One region of the Nocardia sp. NPDC004722 genome, then DNA from elsewhere that is predicted to be linked to it. Evidence: riboswitches for the same ligand, from Rfam matches in the RefSeq annotation. Region 1 holds a riboswitch; each other region holds the start of a gene.
What was found. Region 1 has a riboswitch for S-adenosylmethionine ahead of ACWELQ_RS11905 (rhodanese-like domain-containing protein). Riboswitches for the same ligand answer to the same signal wherever they lie in the genome.
Positions count from the first base shown of each region.

Region 2: linked by a shared signal. The riboswitch ahead of ACWELQ_RS26330 (AfsA-related hotdog domain-containing protein) and the one ahead of ACWELQ_RS11905 (rhodanese-like domain-containing protein) in region 1 are both predicted to bind S-adenosylmethionine.
Region 3: linked by a shared signal. The riboswitch ahead of ACWELQ_RS21290 (PLP-dependent transferase) and the one ahead of ACWELQ_RS11905 (rhodanese-like domain-containing protein) in region 1 are both predicted to bind S-adenosylmethionine.

Region 1 covers NZ_JBSGBY010000088.1:8,306-15,026, reverse strand. The annotation lists gene ACWELQ_RS11930 (YceI family protein) at 1-519, shown strand, start outside; gene ACWELQ_RS11925 (CaiB/BaiF CoA transferase family protein) at 595-1,692, opposite strand; gene ACWELQ_RS11920 (amidohydrolase family protein) at 1,801-2,670, opposite strand; gene ACWELQ_RS11915 (FAD-dependent oxidoreductase) at 2,780-4,186, opposite strand; gene ACWELQ_RS11910 (Rv0361 family membrane protein) at 4,408-4,851, shown strand; SAM riboswitch class IV at 4,914-5,028, shown strand; gene ACWELQ_RS11905 (rhodanese-like domain-containing protein) at 5,043-5,465, shown strand; gene ACWELQ_RS11900 (O-succinylhomoserine sulfhydrylase) at 5,462-6,676, shown strand.
Region 2 covers NZ_JBSGBY010000301.1:3,128-9,848, forward strand. The annotation lists gene ACWELQ_RS26305 (TetR/AcrR family transcriptional regulator) at 1-584, shown strand, start outside; gene ACWELQ_RS26310 (serine hydrolase) at 588-1,316, opposite strand; gene ACWELQ_RS26315 (hypothetical protein) at 1,677-2,243, shown strand; gene ACWELQ_RS26320 (FMN-dependent NADH-azoreductase) at 2,344-2,970, shown strand; gene ACWELQ_RS26325 (MFS transporter) at 2,948-4,357, shown strand; SAM riboswitch class IV at 4,459-4,570, shown strand; gene ACWELQ_RS26330 (AfsA-related hotdog domain-containing protein) at 4,584-5,369, shown strand; gene ACWELQ_RS26335 (HAD family hydrolase) at 5,366-6,085, shown strand; gene ACWELQ_RS26340 (hypothetical protein) at 6,079-6,721, shown strand, end outside.
Region 3 covers NZ_JBSGBY010000211.1:1,512-8,232, forward strand. The annotation lists gene ACWELQ_RS21275 (NADP-dependent isocitrate dehydrogenase) at 1-198, opposite strand, end outside; gene ACWELQ_RS21280 (MFS transporter) at 565-2,061, opposite strand; gene ACWELQ_RS21285 (TetR/AcrR family transcriptional regulator) at 2,201-2,917, shown strand; SAM riboswitch class IV at 2,930-3,042, shown strand; partial or broken gene ACWELQ_RS21290 (PLP-dependent transferase) at 3,139-3,975, shown strand; gene ACWELQ_RS21295 (SulP family inorganic anion transporter) at 4,085-6,295, opposite strand; gene ACWELQ_RS21300 (SulP family inorganic anion transporter) at 6,490-6,721, opposite strand, start outside.

The DNA.
Region 1 (6,721 bases):
ACCACCCTCGCCCCCGGCGCCTGGACCCTCGACGCTGCCCACTCCTCGGTCAACTTCACCGTGAAGCACCTGGGCATCTCCAAGGTCCGCGGCCGTTTCAACCGCTTCGAGACCGGCTTCGTCGTGAACGAGGCCGGCGAGGCGGCCATCGAGGCCACCATCTACTTCGACTCCTTCGACACCGGCAACGAGATGCGCGACGGCCACGTCCGCAGCGCCGACATCCTCGATGTCGCCAACCGCCCGCACCTCACCTTCCGCGTGCCCGAGCCGGTCGCCCTGACCTCCGAGTTCGAGGTCACCGGCGAGGCCACCATCGGCGGCATCACCAAGCCCGTCACCCTCGAGGTCGAGTGGGGCGGCGTGCAGGTCTTCCCGCAGGACAACAAGGAGCACGCCGGTTTCACCGCGTCGGGCACCATCAAGCGCAGCGAGTTCGACGTCGCCCCCGGCATGCCGAACGCCATGCTGAGCGACAAGATCGCCATCGAGCTCGACATCCAGCTCGTCGCCCCGTAAGACCCCGCAGCCGCATCGGAAAAGTCAACGCCCCCTGTGTGATCCACAGGGGGCGTTCGGCTGTCCGGCGAAAGGTCAGTCGGCCCAGACGGATTCGATCGGCGTGCCCTCGTTCGGGGGCGGCGTGGGGGTGCCGGACGGGGTCCGCGAGAAGCGCGGGGCCGGGGCGTGCTGCACGACGCCGTCGATCTCGATCAGCCCGGTGCGGGCCTGGATGTGCGGATTGCTCTCCGCCTCGGTGAAGGTCAGCACCGGCGTGGTGCAGGCGTCGGTGTTCTCGAAGACGGCCCACCACTCGTCGCGGGTCCTGGTCTTGAACTTCTCGGTGAACAGCTTGCGCAGCTGATCCTGACCGGCCGGGTCGAGCTGATGCGGCAGCCCGTCGGGCGAGATCTCCAGGCCCGCGAGCAGTTCCGCGTAGAACTGCGGCTCGATGCAGCCCACCGCCATGTACTTGCCGTCGGAGGTCTCATAGGTGTCGTAGAAGGCCATGCCGGTGTCGAGCAGGTTGGTGCCGCGCTCGTCCGACCACAGGCCCATGCCCTTCATGCCCCAGATCATGTGCGAGAGGGAAAGCGCGCCATCGATCATGGCCGAGTCGATGACCTGGCCCTTCCCGGAACTCTGGCGTTCCACCAGCGCGGCGAGAATGCCGAAGACCAGGAACATGGAGCCGCCGCCGAAGTCGCCGACCATGTTCAGCGGCGGCACCGGGCGTTCGCCCTTGCGGCCGATGGCATTCAGCACACCGGTCAGCGAGATGTAGTTGATGTCGTGCCCGGCGCGATCGGCCAGCGGACCGTACTGGCCCCAGCCGGTCATGCGGCCGTAGACCAGGCGCGGATTGCGTTCCAGCGCGGCCTCCGGGCCCAGCCCCATGCGCTCGGTGACGCCCGGCCGGAAGCCCTCGATGAGAACATCGGCCTTTTCGAGGAGCCCGAGCACCTTCTCGATGTCGGCGGGATCCTTCAGATTGGCCTCGACGATGGTGCGGCCACGCCACTGCGGGCGCTCCATGAATCCGGGGAACTGGCCCGGGCGCTGCACCCGCACCACATCCGCGCCGAGGTCGGCGAGCAGCAGTGCCGCGTGCGGACCGGGGCCGATGCCGGCCAGTTCAACAACCCGGACGCCCGCGAGCGGGCCCTGCTTGGCGGTGGATGGAGTGCTCACGCCCTACCTCGGTTCATCGTCGAATCCTGTGCGCCGGTCCGCGAACCGGTGTTGACGCTACGACAATAACGCGGGGCCGATGCGTGCCGGGAGGGTGGGCGGGATCACTCAGTTGTCGATGATCGGCAGTGGGAGCGTGTCCGGGGGCGGCGGCTTCGGCAGCGCCGAGCGCGGCAATCGCAAGGTGGGCAGCTCGCCCGCGGCCATGCGCACCGTCTCCGGGTCCTCGAGGGTGCGGTCCTTGGCGGGCAGTCCGTAGAAGGCGCGGGCATTGTCTTCCAGCACCTTGTGCAGGTCCGAACCCACCGCGTCGGCGATGACCGAGATATCGGTGTCGCGGAACGCCCGGTCGGCGCGGGTGCCCGGCAGATCGGTCCCGAACATCAGGGCGTCCGGATTCACGGTGTGGATCTTGCGCAGGGCCGCACCGACATTCATCGACACCCGTCCGAAGCCGGACGCCTTCACCTTCGCACCCCGATCGACCAGGTTGAGCAGATACGGCAGGCAGTCGTCGGACATGCCCAGGTGATCGATGGACAGCTTGGGCAGCTTGGTGATGACCGGTTCCAGCGAACCCAGCATGGATCCGTCGATATAGAGCTCGACGTGCCACCCGGCCAGTTCGTAGGCCCGCAAGGCCAGCATGGTGAGCCCGACGATGTCGCCGCCCGCGCGCTTGAGGTTGAACCGGATGGCCCGCACCCCGGCCCGGTTCAGATCGATGATCTGCTGATCGGGGGCGTCGACCGGGAGCATGGTGACGCCCACCCAGCCCTCGCCGAGCGCGTCCAGGGCCTCGAGGAGATAGCTCTGATCGGTGCCCTGGAAGGACCCGCTGACCACGGCACCACCGTCGATATCGAAGCGGGACATGCGCTTGCGATAGTCGGCGATGGTGTACGGGTCGGGCAGGTAGCCCTCGTTCTCGACCAGCGGGAACCGCGGATCGAAGATGTGGAGATGGGCATCGAACACTTGATCAGCATGCCTCAGAACGGTGACATGTGTGGACAACCTTGTCCGGCAAGCGGATTCGCGCTGGTCAGGACATCCTGTCCAGCGCTGATCCGAGAATCCTGACGGGTCAGGAAACCTTGTCGGGCTCGGACGCGGCGAGCATCTCGTCGCGCTCGACGACCTTGACGCGTTCGCGGCCCTGCGGCTCGCCCAGGGCGCGCTCGTGCGCGTCGAGGCGGTACCAGCCGGCCCAGGTGGTGAACGGGATGCCCTTGGCCTCGAGGAACTCGGTGACGGCGTCGCGCTCGGGGCGCGGGGCCGGGACGAAGTTCGCGGCGTCGTCGAGCAGGCAGGCGATGGTCTCGTTGGCGTCGCCCTTGGTGTGGCCGATGAGGCCGACCGGGCCGCGCTTGATCCAGCCGGTCACATAGGTTGCGGGCTCGTAGCGGTCCGCGCCGTCGGCGTCCTCGTTCACCAGCACGCGACCGGCCTCGTTGGGGACGGTGCCCGCCTGGTCGTCGAAGGGCAGGGCCGGGATGTTCTGCGACAGGTAGCCGACCGCGCGGTACACGGCCTGGATGTCCCAGTCCTTGAATTCGCCGGTGCCCTTGCAGTTTCCGGTGCCGTCGAGCTGGGTGCGCTCGGTGCGCAGGCCCACGACCTTGCCGTCCTCGCCGAGGATCTCCGAGGGGTTCTCGAAGAAGTGCAGGAACAGCTTGTGCGGGCGGTTGCCGACATCGCGAATGGCCCACTGCTCCAACGTGTTGCAGATCATGTCGACCTGCTTGGAGTGCCGGCGCGCGGCCTCGGAGCCCTCGTCGTAGTCGATGTCCTCGGGGTCGACGATGACCTCGATGGTCGGCGAGTGGTCCAGTTCGCGCAGCTCGAGCGGGGTGAACTTGGCCTGCGCGGGTCCGCGGCGGCCGAAGACGTGGACCTCGAGCGCCTGGTTGGCCAGCAGCCCCTCGTAGACGTTCGGCGGAATCTCGGTCGGCAGCAGCTCGTCACCGGTCTTGGCCAGCACGCGGGCCACGTCGAGGGCGACATTGCCGACGCCGAGCACGGCGACCTTCTGCGCGTCCAGCGGCCAGGTGCGCGGCACGTCCGGATGCCCGTCGTACCAGGACACGAAGTCCGCGGCGCCGTAGGAGCCGTCCAGGTCGATGCCCGGAACCTCCAGTGCGCGGTCGGCATTGGCGCCGGTGGAGAAGATGACCGCGTCGTAGAACTGACGCAGATCCTCGAGGGTGATGTCGACGCCGTAGTCGATATTGCCGAGCAGGCGGACCTGGTCCTTGTCGAGGACCTTGTGCAGCGCGGTGATGATGCCCTTGATGCGCGGGTGGTCGGGGGCGACGCCGTAGCGGATCAGGCCGAAGGGCGCGGGCATGCGCTCGTAGAGGTCGATGCTGACCCCGTCGAACCCGGCGGGTGCGTCGGACTTCATCAAGGCATCGGCGGCATAGATGCCGGCCGGTCCTGCGCCCACGATCGCAATGCGTAGCGGGCGGGTCGCTGCACTCTGTTCGGTCATTTTTCCGCGCACCCTTTGGGTCGAAACTAACTTGCCGTCAAAACTTAGCCGTCGGTCTTAGCTTAGGCTAAGTTGACGCCCTGGCTTCGGTGACCATCGTCGGCCCCCGACGCTGCAGCGTTGCTGCGTTGTCCTGCTATTCCCGCGCCTGGGGCGGAAATTCTGCTGATTCTATGCGATGGCCTTCCGGGTCCCGCGCACCGACCAGGCATGATCTACCCATGAGCGACGCCGAGGAGACAGTCGAGGAGACGGTCCAGTTCGATCAGAACGAGACGCGAAGCATGTGGCCGTTCCTGGTCGCGGCCGGTCTCATCGCGTTCGTGATCCTGGGCATCGTGATCGCCACGCTGGTTTCGCCGGTTGAGAAGAATGTCACAGATACCGATCGGCTCTCGGCACCCGCGGGCAACTTCATCAAGTACCGCAGCGACAACGGCAAGTACGAACCGAGCTTGGCCTGCAAGGGATTCGACGAGAGCAACTCGCCGCTCAGGATCGCCGTGGAGACCGGCGGCCCGATCAGCTTCGACGCCTTGAAGGACCCGGTGATCGACGGCGACAAGGCCACCGCCCAGGTCACTTTCAGCGCCGGTGGCGCGCAGACCACGTCGACCTGGCACTTCACCAAAGAGAATTCCCGCTGGTTGGTCTGCAGTTCGTGACAAGGTCCGAAGTCCGGCGAACCGTTTGACACGGGTGCCGGTTTTTCGGCACTCTCATCCCAGGTCATGAGTATCAGCGCCAAGCCCCGGCTGGCTGGTCGGCAACCCTCCTCCGCGGTGGGGTGCTCCGGGTGACGACCTGGCCTCGCACCGAACGCGGTGCGGCAAGTGCGGATTCACAGGAGGTACAGGTGAACTACGCGGGTGACATCACGCCGAAGCAGGCGTGGGAGTTGTTGCGCGACAATCCGGATGCGGTGCTGGTGGATGTCCGCACCGAGGCGGAATGGCGTTTCGTCGGGGTGCCCGACACCAATGGCATCGGCCGGCCGACCGCGCTGATCGAATGGGTGGACGCCACCGGCGCGCCCAATGCGCGGTTCGTGGACCAGTTGCGGCAGGCGCTCGCCGCGCGCCCGGACGATTCGGACGCGCCGGTGCTGTTCATCTGCCGCTCCGGCCAGCGCTCGATCGGCGCGGCCACCGCGGCCACCACCGTGGGCATCTCCCCGTCCTTCAATGTGGTCGACGGGTTCGAGGGTGCGCTCGACGCTCAGGGTCATCGCGGCAGCACTGGCTGGCGCGCCGACGGACTTCCGTGGAGGCAGTCATGATCACCGGCGGTTCTTTCGACAAGCCGCTCCCCGAGGGCGTCGGCCCGGCCACGCAGGCCGTGCGCGGCGGCACCCGGCGGTCCGGCTTCGACGAGACCTCCGAGGCGCTGTTCCTCAATTCGGGTTTCGTCTATGAGAGTGCGGAGGCGGCTGAAGCGTCTTTCACCGGCGATATCGAGCACTTCGTCTACTCCCGCTACGGCAACCCGACCGTCGCCATGTTCGAGGAGCGGTTGCGCCTGATCGACGGCGCGGAAGCGTGTTTCGCGACCGCGTCGGGCATGTCCGCGGTGTTCACCGCGCTGGGCGCGCTGGTGGCCGCCGGTGACCGTCTCGTGGCGGCGCGCAGCCTGTTCGGTTCCTGCTTCGTGGTGGCCAACGAGATCCTGCCGCGCTGGGGCGTGGAGACGGTCTTCGTCGACGGCGAGGATCTGGACCAGTGGGAGCAGGCGCTGTCGGTGCCGACCACCGCGGTGTTCTTCGAGACCCCGTCGAACCCGATGCAGACCCTCACCGATGTGCGCGCGGTCTCCGATCTCGCGCACGCGGCGGGCGCGAAGGTGGTGCTGGACAACGTCTTCGCCACCCCGCTGTTGCAGCGCGGTTTCGACCTGGGCGCGGACATCACCGTCTACTCGGGCACCAAGCACATCGACGGCCAGGGCCGGGTGCTCGGCGGCGCGATCCTGGGACCGCAGGATTACATCGACGGTCCGGTGAAGAACCTCATGCGCCACACCGGTCCGGCGCTGAGCCCGTTCAACGCCTGGACGCTGCTCAAGGGCCTCGAGACCATGCCGCTGCGCTTGCGTCAGTCGGTGGATTCGGCGCTGAAGATCGCGCAGTTCCTGGAGAACCACCCGGCCGTGGCGTGGGTGAAATACCCCTTCCTGTCCTCGCATCCGCAGTACGAGCTGGCCAAGCGGCAGATGTCCGGCGGCGGCACGGTCATCACCTTCGAGCTGAAGGCCCCGGAGAACGAGGCCAAGAAGCGCGCTTTCGAGGTGTTGAACCGGCTGCGCATCATCGACATCTCCAACAACCTCGGTGACGCGAAGACCCTGATCACTCACCCGGCCACCACGACCCACCGTGCCATGGGCCCGGAAGGCCGTGCGGCCGTGGGCATCACGGACGGTGTCGTCCGCATCTCCATCGGTCTCGAGGATGTCGAGGACCTGCTGGGCGACCTGGACCATGCGCTGAGCTGATCCGGCTAGCGACGTCAGGCCGGTGTCAGCCGGATATCAGGCCTG
Region 2 (6,721 bases), on a different contig from region 1:
CTCGAACCCGCCGCACCGGCGAAACCACCGACCGGCGTGCGGAATTGCTGGAACGCCTCGCCGACGCCATCGCCGAGAATGGCATCGAGGGCGTCAGCATCCGCGATCTCGCCACCCGCGCCGGCGTCTCCATCGGCACGGTGCAGTACCACTTCTCCACCAAGACCGAACTGCTGGTCGCCGCCTGGCATCACGTGAGCGGCCAGGCCGCGCAACGGTTCCTGCGGTCGGGCGTCCGGGAATTCCCGCCGCAGGACCAGCTGCTGAGCCTGACCGAACTGCTGTTGCCGCCGACGCCGGATGACCGGCTGACGCGGGTCTGGCTGGCCCTGGTGGCCCGCGCCGCACACGATCCGCTGATCGCGGCCCTGCATCGCGAGCAGTGGCGCGAGACCGAGGACCTGCTGGCGCGGGTGCTGGCCCGCGCCGCGCCCGCCCGCGCGGACGAATCCCGGGATACCGCAACCGAACTGCTGGCATTGCTGGACGGGCTCGCCATCGCGGTCGTCACCGAGCCCGATCGGGTCTCGCCCGAACACGCCCGCCGCATCGCCCGAAACCGGGTGCGGCAGTGGCTGGGCTGAGCGCTACTTCAGCACGGTGTGCAGCAACTGCACGCCCGCGGTGAGGGCCGAACCCGCCACCGACCAGCTGGTGCCCGCCGGCTGCTGCGAAAGCACCACCACCGCATAGCGATACGGCTGATCCGGAGACGGGCTGACCAGGCCGGTGGTGTCGAGGGTGGTGGAGGAATCCAGATCCATCCAGCCCTGCTTGACCGCCCAGCTCGCGCCGGTGAGCGCGTCGGGAATCCCGAAGTACTGGTTGGTGCCGTCGGCCGCGGTCTCGGAGGTGTTGTGCAGCGCGCCGATGATCAGATCCCGGGCAGAGGCCGGGACCGAACCGGTGATGTAGTGGAAGATCGCCACCACATCCCTTGGCGTGGTGAGGGTTTCACCCCATTGCGCGGTGTCCTCGGGCGCGGTGGTGGCGGTCAGGCCGATGGCGCTCACCATGCGGTCGATGATGGCGTCGTTGCCGCCGTCGTCCCACAGCGCGTCGGCGATATCGTCGTCGCTGGTCGTCAGCATCTGGGTGAGCCGGTCGGTGGTATCCGGATCCGGTTGCCAGTTCTGGTTTTTCAGGGTGTCGAGCGCGATGAGCAGCTTCACCACCGACGCGGTGTAGAACTGCTGATCGGCATTGAGGCTGGCGACCGGGGTGCCGGTGGTGGTGTCCACCACGTCGATGCCGACGGTGGTGCCCGGCGAGGCGGCCTGGATGGCCGCCTGCATCTGCTGGGCGATCGCGGTCACCGCGATGGGATGCGGAACGACGAGAGTCGTTCCCGGCGGCGGGGTCTCCGGAACCTGGTCTTGACCTACTTGGTCACGAGAAGTGGCGGATGCGCGCGGGGCGCTGAGTGCTGCCAACGAGATCACGGCGACGAAACTGCCGGCCGCGATCCAAGTCCACCGAGCGTGCGGTGTGCGGGCCTGAATCGAGGTCATAGTCCATTACATCGACACGAACCTCGAGACATTTCCAGTTGAATGCTGTCAATTTCCTGTTAACTGCGGATCGATCTGGTCTCGGTTCGGAATCGGTTCTGATCAGCTATTTTGTCGCGAACTAAGATCACTGGTGGGTCGGGACTTATCCCGATGGAGACAGTGATGGGTACCAGGTGTGAGATCCTCCGAAATGCCCTGATAAAAAGCCTCGCCATCCTCGGTCTGGGGGTGCTGCCGTTAGCTGTCCCGGTGTTCGCTCACGCCGACACGGACTACGGCGGCGGCTGTGTTCTGTTCCCGGACAACACATCAGCAACTGTGGACTCGTTGCGCTTCAGATGCAGCCCCGCGCAACAGGACGCGATCTACCGCGACGCCCCGCGCGGCGATGTCCCGATCGGATCGAAGGACGGCTGGGTGGCCTCGCCGCGCGAGATGCAGTCGTGGGCGCCGCTGTTCTGGATCGGCAAGGACTTCTACACGAACCCCGCGGGTGGGTATCTGTTCAACCGCCTCACCGGAGCCGGGATCGAGGGGTTCCAGGCCAATGTCTTCACCGGGCCCTCGGTGGTGGACGGCGGCGCGGCCTGGGTGCTGGACTACGCGCCGTCGCCGGTCCCGCAGCTCTACGACGAGATCCGTGAGGTCACCCCGGGCGTCTGGTTCGGGTACTCGTGGATGCGGCAGGGCGGCGGGTACGCGCTGCAACTGAGCTTCATCCTGGCCTGAGTTCTCCGGGGCCGGGCTTCGGATCAGCGCGCACGTAATCGTCGTGCCGGGAGGGTAGGTCTTGATATTCGTGGACTTCGTTGTCCACGAAAGGAATTCGATGACCACCCTGCTGCATGTCAATGCCTCGGCGCGCGGTGCGCACAGTCAATCCCGGGCGCTGGCCCAGACCTTCATCGACGGGCTGACCGCCCGCGATCCGGAACTGACCGTCGATACCCTCGACCTGTTCGAGGCCGACCTGCCCGACTTCGGCACCCACGCCGCCGAAGCCAAACTCGCGCTGTTCACCGGTCGTGACCAGACGCCCCCGCAGCTCGCGGCCTGGGAATTGGCGCGCACCGTGTTCGACCGGTTCGCGGCCGCGGACCTCTACGTCCTCAATATCCCGATCTGGAACGCGGGTGTGCCCTACATCTTCAAGCAGTGGGTTGACATCGTCACCCAGCCCGGCTGGGCGTTCACCTTCGACCCGCAGGCGGGGTATTCGGGGCTGCTCACCGACAAGCGCGCCGTCACCGTGTACACCAGCGGCGTCCACCAGCCCGGCGTGCCGGTCGAATTCGGCTCCGACTTCGCCACCCCGTTCGTCGCGGACTGGCTGAACTTCGTCGGCATCAAGGACATCGCCGAAATCCGCTTCGCCCCGACCGTCCTCACCGACAACCCGGAAGCGGGCTTCGCCGCGGCCCAGGAGCGCGCCCGTGAGCTCGCCGCCGACTACTGACCCGGACCGCGCGCCGGAGGTGGATGCAGACCTCACGGCGGACGAAAAGCTCGAGGCGGACGCTGCCCTCGACAGGGGCGTGACCCCCGAGGCGGACGTGAGATTGGAGGATGAATCAGCCACCGCGGCGAAGCCGGTTCTCCCAGCGGACGGGGTGCGCGAGCCTCACACGGAACTCGGGGCGGGCGGCGCCGCCGAACCGGAATGGGCGCCGACCGGGCGGACGGTCGCGGCCGTCTGCGCGGTCGGGATCCTGGTGGTCGGGCAGCTGTATGTGGTGCTGCCGGTTCTGAATCGGCTTGCGGCCGACTGGGATACGTCCAAGTCGGCAGCGACCTGGACCACCACGGCGTTCGGGCTGGCCTACGGCGCGGGATTCCTGGTGACCGGGCCGCTGTCGGACCGCTGGGGGCGGCGGCCGGTGATCGTCGGCGGACTGCTGGCGACGGTGGTGAGCTCGCTGCTGGTGGCGGTCGCGCCCGGGCTCGCCACCGGGTTGTCGGCGCGAATTCTGCAGGGGCTCACCGCTTCTTTCTTCGCACCGGCCGCCTTCGCCTACCTGTCGGAGCGCATCGCTCCGCAGCGCAGGATCTTCGCGCTCACCTGTCTGACGAGCTCGTTCCTGGGTGCGGGTGTGGTGGCGCAGGTCCTGGCCCAGCTGATCGGCAACGCCCTCGGCTGGCACGCGATCTTCATCGCGGGCGCAATCGCTTTCGCGCTCTCGGCGGTGCTGCTGCACGTGGTGCTGCAGGCTCCGGCGCCGGACACCGCGTCGGGCGGCGGTGCCGGGTGGCTGGGGGAGTTGCGTACCGCGTTCGTGCCCTTCGGGATTCTGCTGCGGCAGGCTCGGCTGGCTCTGCTGTACCTGAGCTGCCTGGCCATCCTGGGCTCGTTCGTGGGGATCTATACCGGGATCCAGCTCTCCCCGCCGGACGGGGTGGGTTCGGGCAATGCCGCCCTGCTCGCGTTGCGTGCCAGTGCGATTCCGGCCATGGTGGCGGTGCCGTTGCTGGCCGGGCGGCTGGGCGTCATCGCCCCCGCCACCCGGTTGATCGCCGCTCTGGCGATCGCGGCGGGTGCGGCCGCGATCACGGCGGTGCCGTTGGGCGGAGTGTGGGTCGCGGTGTGGCTGTTCGTGTTCGTCACGGCGATCGCGGTGGCGGCCCCGGCGGCGGTGCAGGCGATCGCGGTCCATGCGGGCGCGGCGCGGGGCACCGCCACGGCGCTGTACACCTTCGCTCTGTTCGTCGGGGCCAGCGGCGGTCCGCAGCTCGCCAATCTGGTTTCCCGCCACGGCTATTCGGTCGTCGCGCTGTCCATCGCGGTGCTGTCGGCGGTGGGTGCGGCATTGGCGGTCGGCTCGACGCGCGTGACTGTCGCGGAGTGAATCGGAGCGCGGGGGCCAGCGGCGTCCTCCGCGTCCGGGTTTCAATCGCCGTGGTTGAAACTGTAGGGGAAAAAGATTGGGCCGCATAGCTTTTCGATCACGGTCATGAGTTCCAGTGTCAAAGCCCCGGCTGGCTGGGCGGCAACCCTCCACGGCGGCGGGGTGCTCCGGGTGACGACCGGATGGCGGCGAGCGTCGCCATAAGCGTCTTGCTCTCGGAGGGAAAATGTCTGTAGCCCAGCTCGATTCGGTGACCGCGGTGGCGGAGGAGGTGGCCGTCGGCGAGGTGCTGCTGGTGGCCGACCGCTTCCGGGGCATCGCCGCGGACGACCGGGCCTTCACGGTGTCGGGACTGGTGGCCGCGCTACGGGGCGGCCGGTGGCGGGAGTCGGACCGGCCGCTGACCGTGCGGCTCGGCCAGGGGGTGACGCGCCACGATCTCGACTATGTCGAACACGTGGCCCTGGTGCACGCCCCGGCCGGACTGCGGGTCAGCGGACCGGTCGACGAACCGGCCCCACGCCACCAGGTGCACAAGTATCAGCACTCGAATGTGCTGCTGGCCAATCTGATTCGCGAATCCGATACCGAGTTCCGGGCGGACCTGCGCATCCACGGCGACAACGAACTGCTGCTCGACCATCAGACCGGCGAACACGTGCAGGGCATCGTGATCGTCGAAGCGGTGCGGCAGTTGTTCCTCGGCGCGTTCGAACTCGAATACGGCCGTCGCTGGCCCGAACAGCACTTCTACATCGTGTGGAACAGCATCGAATTGGAGTTCAAGTCCTTCCTGTTCCCGCTCCCGGCCAGCCTGCACGCGGTGCTCACCCCGATCTCCGTCACGGACCCGGCCAAACTGGAATTCGCCATCGAGGTGGACGTACGCCAGCTCGACCGCAGCGTCGCCACCACCCGCATCACCTACGCGGCACTGCCCAACGAGCGCATCTCCCAGATCGAGCGGCACAAGGCGGCCAAGGCGATCGCGGCCTACCTGGAGGCGGCGTGACGGCCGGCGCCGCGTTCTTCGATGTCGACGAAACCCTCATCACCGTCAAGAGCATGTTCGCCTTCCAGCGCTTCTGGCTGGCCGAGAACGGTGACGACGGCAGCGAATACGCGCGACTGAGCGACGAGATCAAGCGCCGGGCCGCGGCGGGGACGCCGCGGGAGGAGGTCAACCGGCACTACTACCGGGCCTATCGGGGCGCGCGGGCCGACGCGCTGGCCGAGGCCGGGCGACGCTGGTTCGCGGGGTTCAGCGCGGGCGGCGGGGTGTACTACGCCGAAGCGGTGGAAACGTTGCGCGCACATCGTGATTCGGGGCACGCCACGGTGCTGTTGTCGGGGTCGTTTCCGGCGGCCATCGACCCGGTCGCGGCGGCGCTCGGGGCCGACCACGTCATCGCCACCACCCCGGTGGTCGACGAGCAGGGCGTGCTCACCGGCGAGGTGTGGCGGCCCATGATCGGCACTGCCAAGGCCGCCGCCGTCGCGGACTACCTGCGCGAGCACGGGATCGCCCGCGCGAACAGCTACGGCTACGGCGATCACGCCAGCGACCTGCCGTTCCTGCAAGCCGTGGGACACCCCGGTTTTCGCGGGGACGACCAGGTTCTCGCGTCCCAGGGCCCCGACTGGACCCGTCTCGGCGACCGGGTCGGCGATACCGTCGACGATCCGGGTCGCCTTCTCTCCGAGCAGGAAGCGCTGTCCGTATGGTGAGCAAGAGCTACGACCTGACCCCGACCACGCAGGGGCCGCTGTACCCGCCGAGCGAAGTACTCGACGCCGACGGCGATTTCATCGTCGTCGGCTATCTTGTCGTGCCGGGGCCGGACGGGACCGTCACCCGGCGGTGGGGGCGGGCCATCGTCGCGGCCGACACCCCCGTACCGAAGTTCGGTGACCTGGCGGCGTACACCATCGTGCGGGAACTGCCCGGCGAGTTGCCGGACGCGGACGCCGGGAGCGTGCTGCACACGCTGCCACTGCCGTTGCCCGCCAACAACTATCCGATGGTGTTCGCTCCCGATCAGCGACCGGACGCGGATACGGTGCGGCGGCCGAGCTACCCGTTCCACGAGACGCCGATCCCGGATATCCGGCCCGAGGACGGGCGCAAACTCACCACGGCCGTCACGCTGGGGGACTGGCTGCGGGCACGCGGCACCCTGGAAGTGACCGTCGACGACGAGGCTCGGACCGGAGAGTTCCGCTTCGAGTTCAGCGGGCTCATCCCGGACTCGCTGTACACGGTGATGTCGTTGCGGGCCAAGGACTTGGACCGGGACGCACCGACCCGGCCCGGGCCGCTGGGTGTCCCGAATGTCTTCATCACCGATGCCGACGGGGCGGCGA
Region 3 (6,721 bases), on a different contig from region 1:
CTTCTTGATGGCGTTGGCCGCGTCGACGGTGACCTGATCATCGGTCTTGTCGCGGTACTCGATGCCGAGGTCGTAGTACTCGAGGTTCACATCGAGATACGGGACGATCAGCTTGTCCTTGATGAACTGCCAGATAATCCGGGTCATCTCGTCGCCATCGAGTTCGACGACGGTCCCTTCAACCTTGATCTTGGACATGGATCTTCGTGTCCTCCTAGGAAGGTGGTGCTCCCATTGCACGGCCGGTGAGCACCGCTTGTAGCGGACCCCAGCTGTTCAACAGACAACGTATACGCATGGCGCTCGGCACGGGACCTGTGGTGCCAAGTCCACGTACGCTGTGGCGTCAAGCAAGACAAGCGTACTGCTGCTATCGATCTCACCGCGACGGCGGCCCCCGCTGTGCGGGAATTCAGTGCGGTTACCGATAAGTAGCTTTTCGCGTGACTTTCGGCACTTCCCAGCATGCGAAAAGGAAAGGGCCGTGGCAACCCCCTCCCGCGGAATGCGAAAGGAGGTGCTCACGGCCCTCGGATATATCTTTTCGCCGGTCAGGCGCTGCGTTCAGACACCCACGTGCACGGCGTGCTCATCACCCTCGAGCAGGTTCTGCGGCTTGTCGCGAACCATGAAGGCCGCGATCGGAATGCAGAGCACGAAGAACACCGCACCGATCAGGAACGCGACGCTGTAGGAGTGCACCGAGGCCCGTTCCATCACATGGTCGATGGTCCCGTTGTTGCGCACGTACCGCTGCGCCACCTGCACCGAGATCGTGGTCAGCAGCGCGGTACCGATGGAACCGCCCACCTGCTGCGCGGCGTTCAGCAGCGCACTGGCCACACCCGAGTCTTCGTCCTCGACCTGGTGCAGCGCGGTGGTCTGCATGGACACGAACAGGAAGCCCATGCCCAGCGCGATCAGGATCATGGCGGGCAGCAGGGCGACGGCATAGCTGTCGCCGTACTCCAGCCGCGACAGCCACAGCAGGCCCGCCGCGCCCAGCACCGAACCCGCCAGCATCAGCGGCCGCGGCCCGATCTTGGGCAGCACCGACGAGGCGATACCCGCCGACACCACGATCCCGGCCGGGAACGGCAGGAACGCCACACCCGTCTTCAGCGCCGAGTAGTGCTGCACGATCTGCAGGTAGAAGCTGAGGTTCAGGAACATGGCGAACATCGCGATGGGCACCAGCAGCGCGATCAGGTACGCGCCGCCGCGGTTGATCTCCGCCGGAATACGCAGCGGCAGCAGCGGATTCGCGGTGCGTCGTTCGATGGCCACGAAGGCCGCCAGCAGCGCCACACCCGCCACGAACAGCGCCAGCGTGGTGGCGGCGGTCCAACCGTCGGACGCCGCGCGGCTGAAGCCGTAGACGATGGAGATCAGGCCCAGGGTGACGGTGATCGCGCCGGGCAGGTCGTAGCCGCCGGTGCGGGGTGCGGGCACATCCTTGATCACGAAGGCGAACGCGCCGACCAGGGCCAGCAGCGCGACCGGAGTGTTCACCAGCAGCGACCAGCGCCAGTCCGCGTATTCGACCAGCGCGCCACCGGCGATCAGGCCCAGCGCCGCGCCGGCGCCGGACACCGCGGCGAACACGCCGAACGCGCGGGCGCGTTCCTTGGCCTCGGTGAAGGTCACCGACACCAGCGACAGCGCCGCCGGGGCCAGTAGCGCGCCGAACGCGCCCTGCAACGCACGGCCCGCGAACAGTTCGGCCGCGTTCTGCGCGAGACCGGCCACCGCGGAGGCGGCGGCGAAGCCGACCAGGCCGATCATCAGGATCCGGCGGCGGCCCAAGTAGTCGGCGAGGCGGCCGCCGAGCAGCAGCAGACCGCCGAAAATCAGGGTGTAAGCGGTGAAGATCCACTGCTTGTCGCCGTCGCTGATGTGCAGGTCCTGCTGCGCGAACGGCATGGCGATGGTGACGATCGTGGCGTCCAGAACGACCATGAGCTGCGCCATGGCGATCACGCCGAGCGCCCACCAGCGCCTGGAATCTTTTGCGGTACTTGCTGTTTCGTCGGTACCGAGCGCGTCTGTGGCTACGGTCATGAGCCTCTCCTCTGGGGGGTGCGAAGGCAGCTTTCACCATAGTGGCCCCTACCGACAATTGGCGTCAAGAGAAAAATGTCGCAGTGCGACAGTTGTCATACGGGGACAGGAAACAGCTATAACCCTCTAAGATGGAGTCATGTCGGAGTTGTCAAGCCACATCGGTGTGGTCATGCGCCATCGCCCCGGCCTGCGCGAACGCAAGAAGCAGCAGACCCGGGATCGGATCATCGACGTTGCCCTGCGCTTGTGCGATGAGCAGGGCTTCGACGCCACCACCGTGGAACAGATCGCCGACGCGGCCGATGTCTCGCCGCGCACCGTGAACCGGTACTTCGACAGCAAGGAGGCGATCGTCATCGCCCCCATCGAGGGCTGGGGTCAGGCGATTGCCGACGCGCTGCGCGAGCAACCCGTGACCGGTGACGAGATGCAGTCGCTGCTCGACGCCTTCCTCGCGGTCGTGGACCAGGTCATCGAATCCGATGCCCCGGTGCCCTTCCGATGGTTCCAGCAAATGCAGCGCATCTCGAGCAACAGCGTCGCGGTCCGCGCGCTCAGCATGGAGTCCGCCGACACCAAGACCCGCGCCATGACCGAGGTGCTGGCCGAGCGCCTGCAGCTGCCCGAGGACCACCTCACCGTGCGGCTCATCGCGGGCACCTGGCACAGCATCGTGCGGGTGGGCATGGAGTGCGAATTCGAGGCCGAATCCGACTTCGCGGGCTGCGCCGCGCCCGCCACCGCGCGCAAACTCGCCGACAACGTCCTGGCCGCCTTCCGCGAATTCCGGCGTGTCTGTTGCGGATCCGCTGTGGCGAGCCCCACTTCCGAGACCGCCGCCTCCGCCCGTTAGAATCTCGCAACAGGTCAAGAGCATCAGCGTTAAGGCCCCGGCTTGCTGATCGGCAACCCTCCAGCTGCGGTGGGGTGCTTCCGGGTGCAGACCGGGCGTTCGAAGGCCGAACGCAAGCGCAATCAGGAGGTCTACCGAAATGTGTTGTTGTCGAAGCCCATTCGCTTCTCGATAACGTCAAACTTCCGCCATTCGGCGACCTTGTTTTTGGAGCAGAACACATGAGTGACTCGACCGCGCCCGCGGCCGTTGCGGCTGACGGCACCCTGGATCCGGCCAACTGGTCCTTCGAGACCAAGCAGATTCACGCCGGACAGAGCCCCGATCCGGCCACCGGAGCCCGCGCACTGCCCATCTACCAGACCACTTCCTACGCCTTCCGCGACACCGACCACGCCGCCGCGCTGTTCGGTCTCGCCGAGCCGGGCAACATCTACACCCGCATCATGAACCCGACCCAAGACGCGGTGGAGCAGCGTGTGGCCGCCCTCGAGGGTGGCGTCGCGGCCCTGCTGCTGGCCTCGGGCCAGGCGGCGGAGACCTTCGCGATCCTGAACCTCGCGGAGGCCGGTGACCACATCGTGGCCAGCCCGCACCTCTACGGCGGCACCTACAACCTGCTGCACTACTCGCTGCCCAAGCTGGGCATCCAGGTCAGCTTCGTCGAGGATCCGGACGACCTGGACCAGTGGCGCGCGGCGGTCCGCCCGAACACCAAGGCGTTCTACGGTGAGACCGTTGCCAATCCGAGCAGCTCGGTCCTCGACATCCCCGGCGTCGCCGAGGTCGCGCACGCCGCGGGCGTGCCGTTGATCGTGGACAACACCGTCGCCACCCCGTACCTGATCCAGCCGCTGCAGCTGGGCGCGGACATCGTCGTGCATTCGGCCACCAAGTACCTGGGCGGGCACGGTTCCGCGGTCGCGGGTGTGATCGTGGACGGCGGCGGCTTCGACTGGACCGTGAAGAACGAGGCGGGCGAGTCGCGGTTCCCGGGCTTCACCACCCCCGACCCGAGCTACCACGGCGTGGTGTTCGCCGATCTGGGCGCGCCCGCGCGAACTCGTCGAAATCCGATGGATCTCGAGCAGGAGCCGATGGGAGCCCGGACGAAAAGACTCCGGCGCGGGCCCCTTTCGGGATGCCGTGCCGGAGTCCTCCGATTCACTAATGGGTGTGGGTGAGGGCTCCCGATAGGTCGGGGGCATCGATTTCGGCGATGCCCTCGGGGGTGACTTCCAGGACCCGCGCGGAGGCGATGTCGAAGAAGAGGCCGGTGACCCGCAGGCCGTGTTCGGCGACGGCGCGCCGGACCACGGGGTGCGAGCGCAGGGTTTCCACCTGCACGGCCACGTTCACGATGGAGAGCTGGTCTGCCACGCCGTATCCGGCCCGGGCGGCTGCGGAGGCGACCGGGTCACCGGTGTGGAAGCGATCCACGCTGGGGCGTCCGTGCACCAGCCAGTTGCCCAGGCCGGGGCCGGTGGGCCCGCCCGCGACCAGCGCCTTCATCGCCCCGCAGGACGAGTGACCGCACACCACCACGTTGTCCACGCCCAGTTCGTCGATGGCGAAGGTGAGCGCCGCCTCGATGGAGGCGTCGCGTCCGCCGGGGACGACCAGGTTGCCGACATTGCGGATGGTGAACAGGTCGCCGGGCCCGCTGTTGGTGATGACGTTCGGCACGATCCGTGAATCCGCGCAGGTCAGGAACAGCGAGTGCGGGTTCTGGCCGTCGCGCAGTTCGTCGAGGTGCGGGCGCACCACGTGGGCGTTGCGACGGTGGAAGGCGGCCACGCCCTTGGCGATCGGGTTGCCGTCGTCCTCGCGCCAGGGGCGCAGCACGTCGTCGAGCAGGCTGCGGGCCTTGCCACGCACCGGCGGACCGGTCAGCGCGTGAGCCATGTGCGCGGTGCCGAGCTCCACGTATTCGACGCTGCCGCCGGTGCTTTCGTGCTGGCGGGCCCAGTCGTGGATGGCCTCGTAGGCGGCGTGGTCGAGGAAGTCGACACTGAGTTCCACCAGCGCCTCGGTGCCCTCGGGCACCTTGCGCAGTTCCGCGGTCAGCTTGGGCAGCGCCAGGAAAGTGCAGGTGCCGTCGATACTGACCAGCCAGCGGTCGGTCCCGGCCACCGGGGCGGCCACCACCGAGACGCGCACGACCCGCCACAGCAGCAGCGCGAACGCCAAGGCCAGGCCGATGATGACGCCTTCGAGCAGGTTGAGGAACACCACGCCGAGCACGGTCACCAGGTACACCAGCAGGTCACCGGTGCGCCGGGCCAGTTTGATGTGCGCGAGCTTGACCAGCTGGATGCCGACCACGATGAGCAGACCGGCGAGCGCGGACTTCGGAATCTGCTGCACCAGGCCGACGAGCGCGACCGAGAACACCAGAATCCAGATGCCGTGCAGCAGCGCCGAAGCGCGGGTGCGGGCGCCGGCGGCCACGTTGGTGGCGCTGCGCACGATGACGCCGGTGACCGGCAGGCCGCCGAGCGCGCCGGAGACCATATTGGCCGCACCCTGCCCGACCAGTTCCCGGTCGAAGTCGGTGCGCGCACCGGTGTGCATCTTGTCGACGGAGACCGCCGACAGCAGGGACTCGACGCTGGCGATGAGGGCGATGGTCAGTGCCGCGAGCACCACTCCGCCCCAGTTGCCCGAGGGCAGACCTGGCAGCCCGATCGCGTCGAACAGCGAGCCGTTCAACACGATTCGCTCCGGCTCGCCGGGGATCACCAGGGCCAGCACGGTGGCGGTGACGACCGCGACCAGCGGGCCGGGCAGCACCTTCAGCTGTCCGGGCACGTATTTCCAGCTGAGCATGATGGCGATGACGACGAGTCCGATGAAGAAGTCGTCGCCGTGCAGGTTCATCAACTCATGGGGCAGCTGGATCAGGTTCTGCCAGGCCGAACTCCGCGAGGATCCGCCCAGCAGCACATGCAGCTGCTGCAGTGCGATGGTGATGCCGATGCCGGCGAGCATGGCGTGCACCACCACCGGCGCGATGGCCAGCGCCGCGCGGGCAATCCGGCTGAGGCCGAACAGGATCTGCATGGCACCGGCCAGCACGGTAATGAAACAGGCTGTCTTCCAACCGAATTCGCTGATAGTTGTGGCGACCACCACGGTGAGACCAGCCGCGGGGCCGCTGACCTGCAGCGGCGAACCGCCGAGCAGGCCGACCACGATGCCGCCGACGACGGCGGCGATGAGTCCGGCCGCGATGGGCGCACCGGAGGCGACCGCGATGCCGAGCGAGAGCGGCAAGGCGACGAGGAAGACGACGAGGGATGCAGGAAGATCGTGGCGCAGCAGGGTGTCGAACCTGCCGGCGGTTCTGCCTGGCGGTGAATCGGTGTCGCGAGACATATTGCTCCTTGGCGAGCATGTACAGGGGCATCGAATTAAGACTGCGGACAGCACTGGCCACAGACTCACCGGACGAGCAAAGGTAAGGCTAAAGGTAAAGACTTAGCAAAGTCTGAGAAAAGCTGTGCCACAAAGTTAAAGGGGTGTGAACCCTTTCGGATTCACACCCCTTCAGGCGGGAGATACCCAGGTCGTCAAGCGGGTTGGGCCACCCGCCCGACACCGTCGATCTCCGCGATCCCGTCCACCGTGACCTCCACCACGCGGGCGGTGGCGATATCGAAGAACAGCCCCGAGAGCACCACGCCGCGCTCCTGCACTCCGCGCCGCACCACCGGATGCGCCGAGAGCGTCTCGAGCTGCACCGCCACATTCACCATGCCCAGCTGATCGACCGTCCCGAAGCCCGCCGCCTCGGCCGCGACC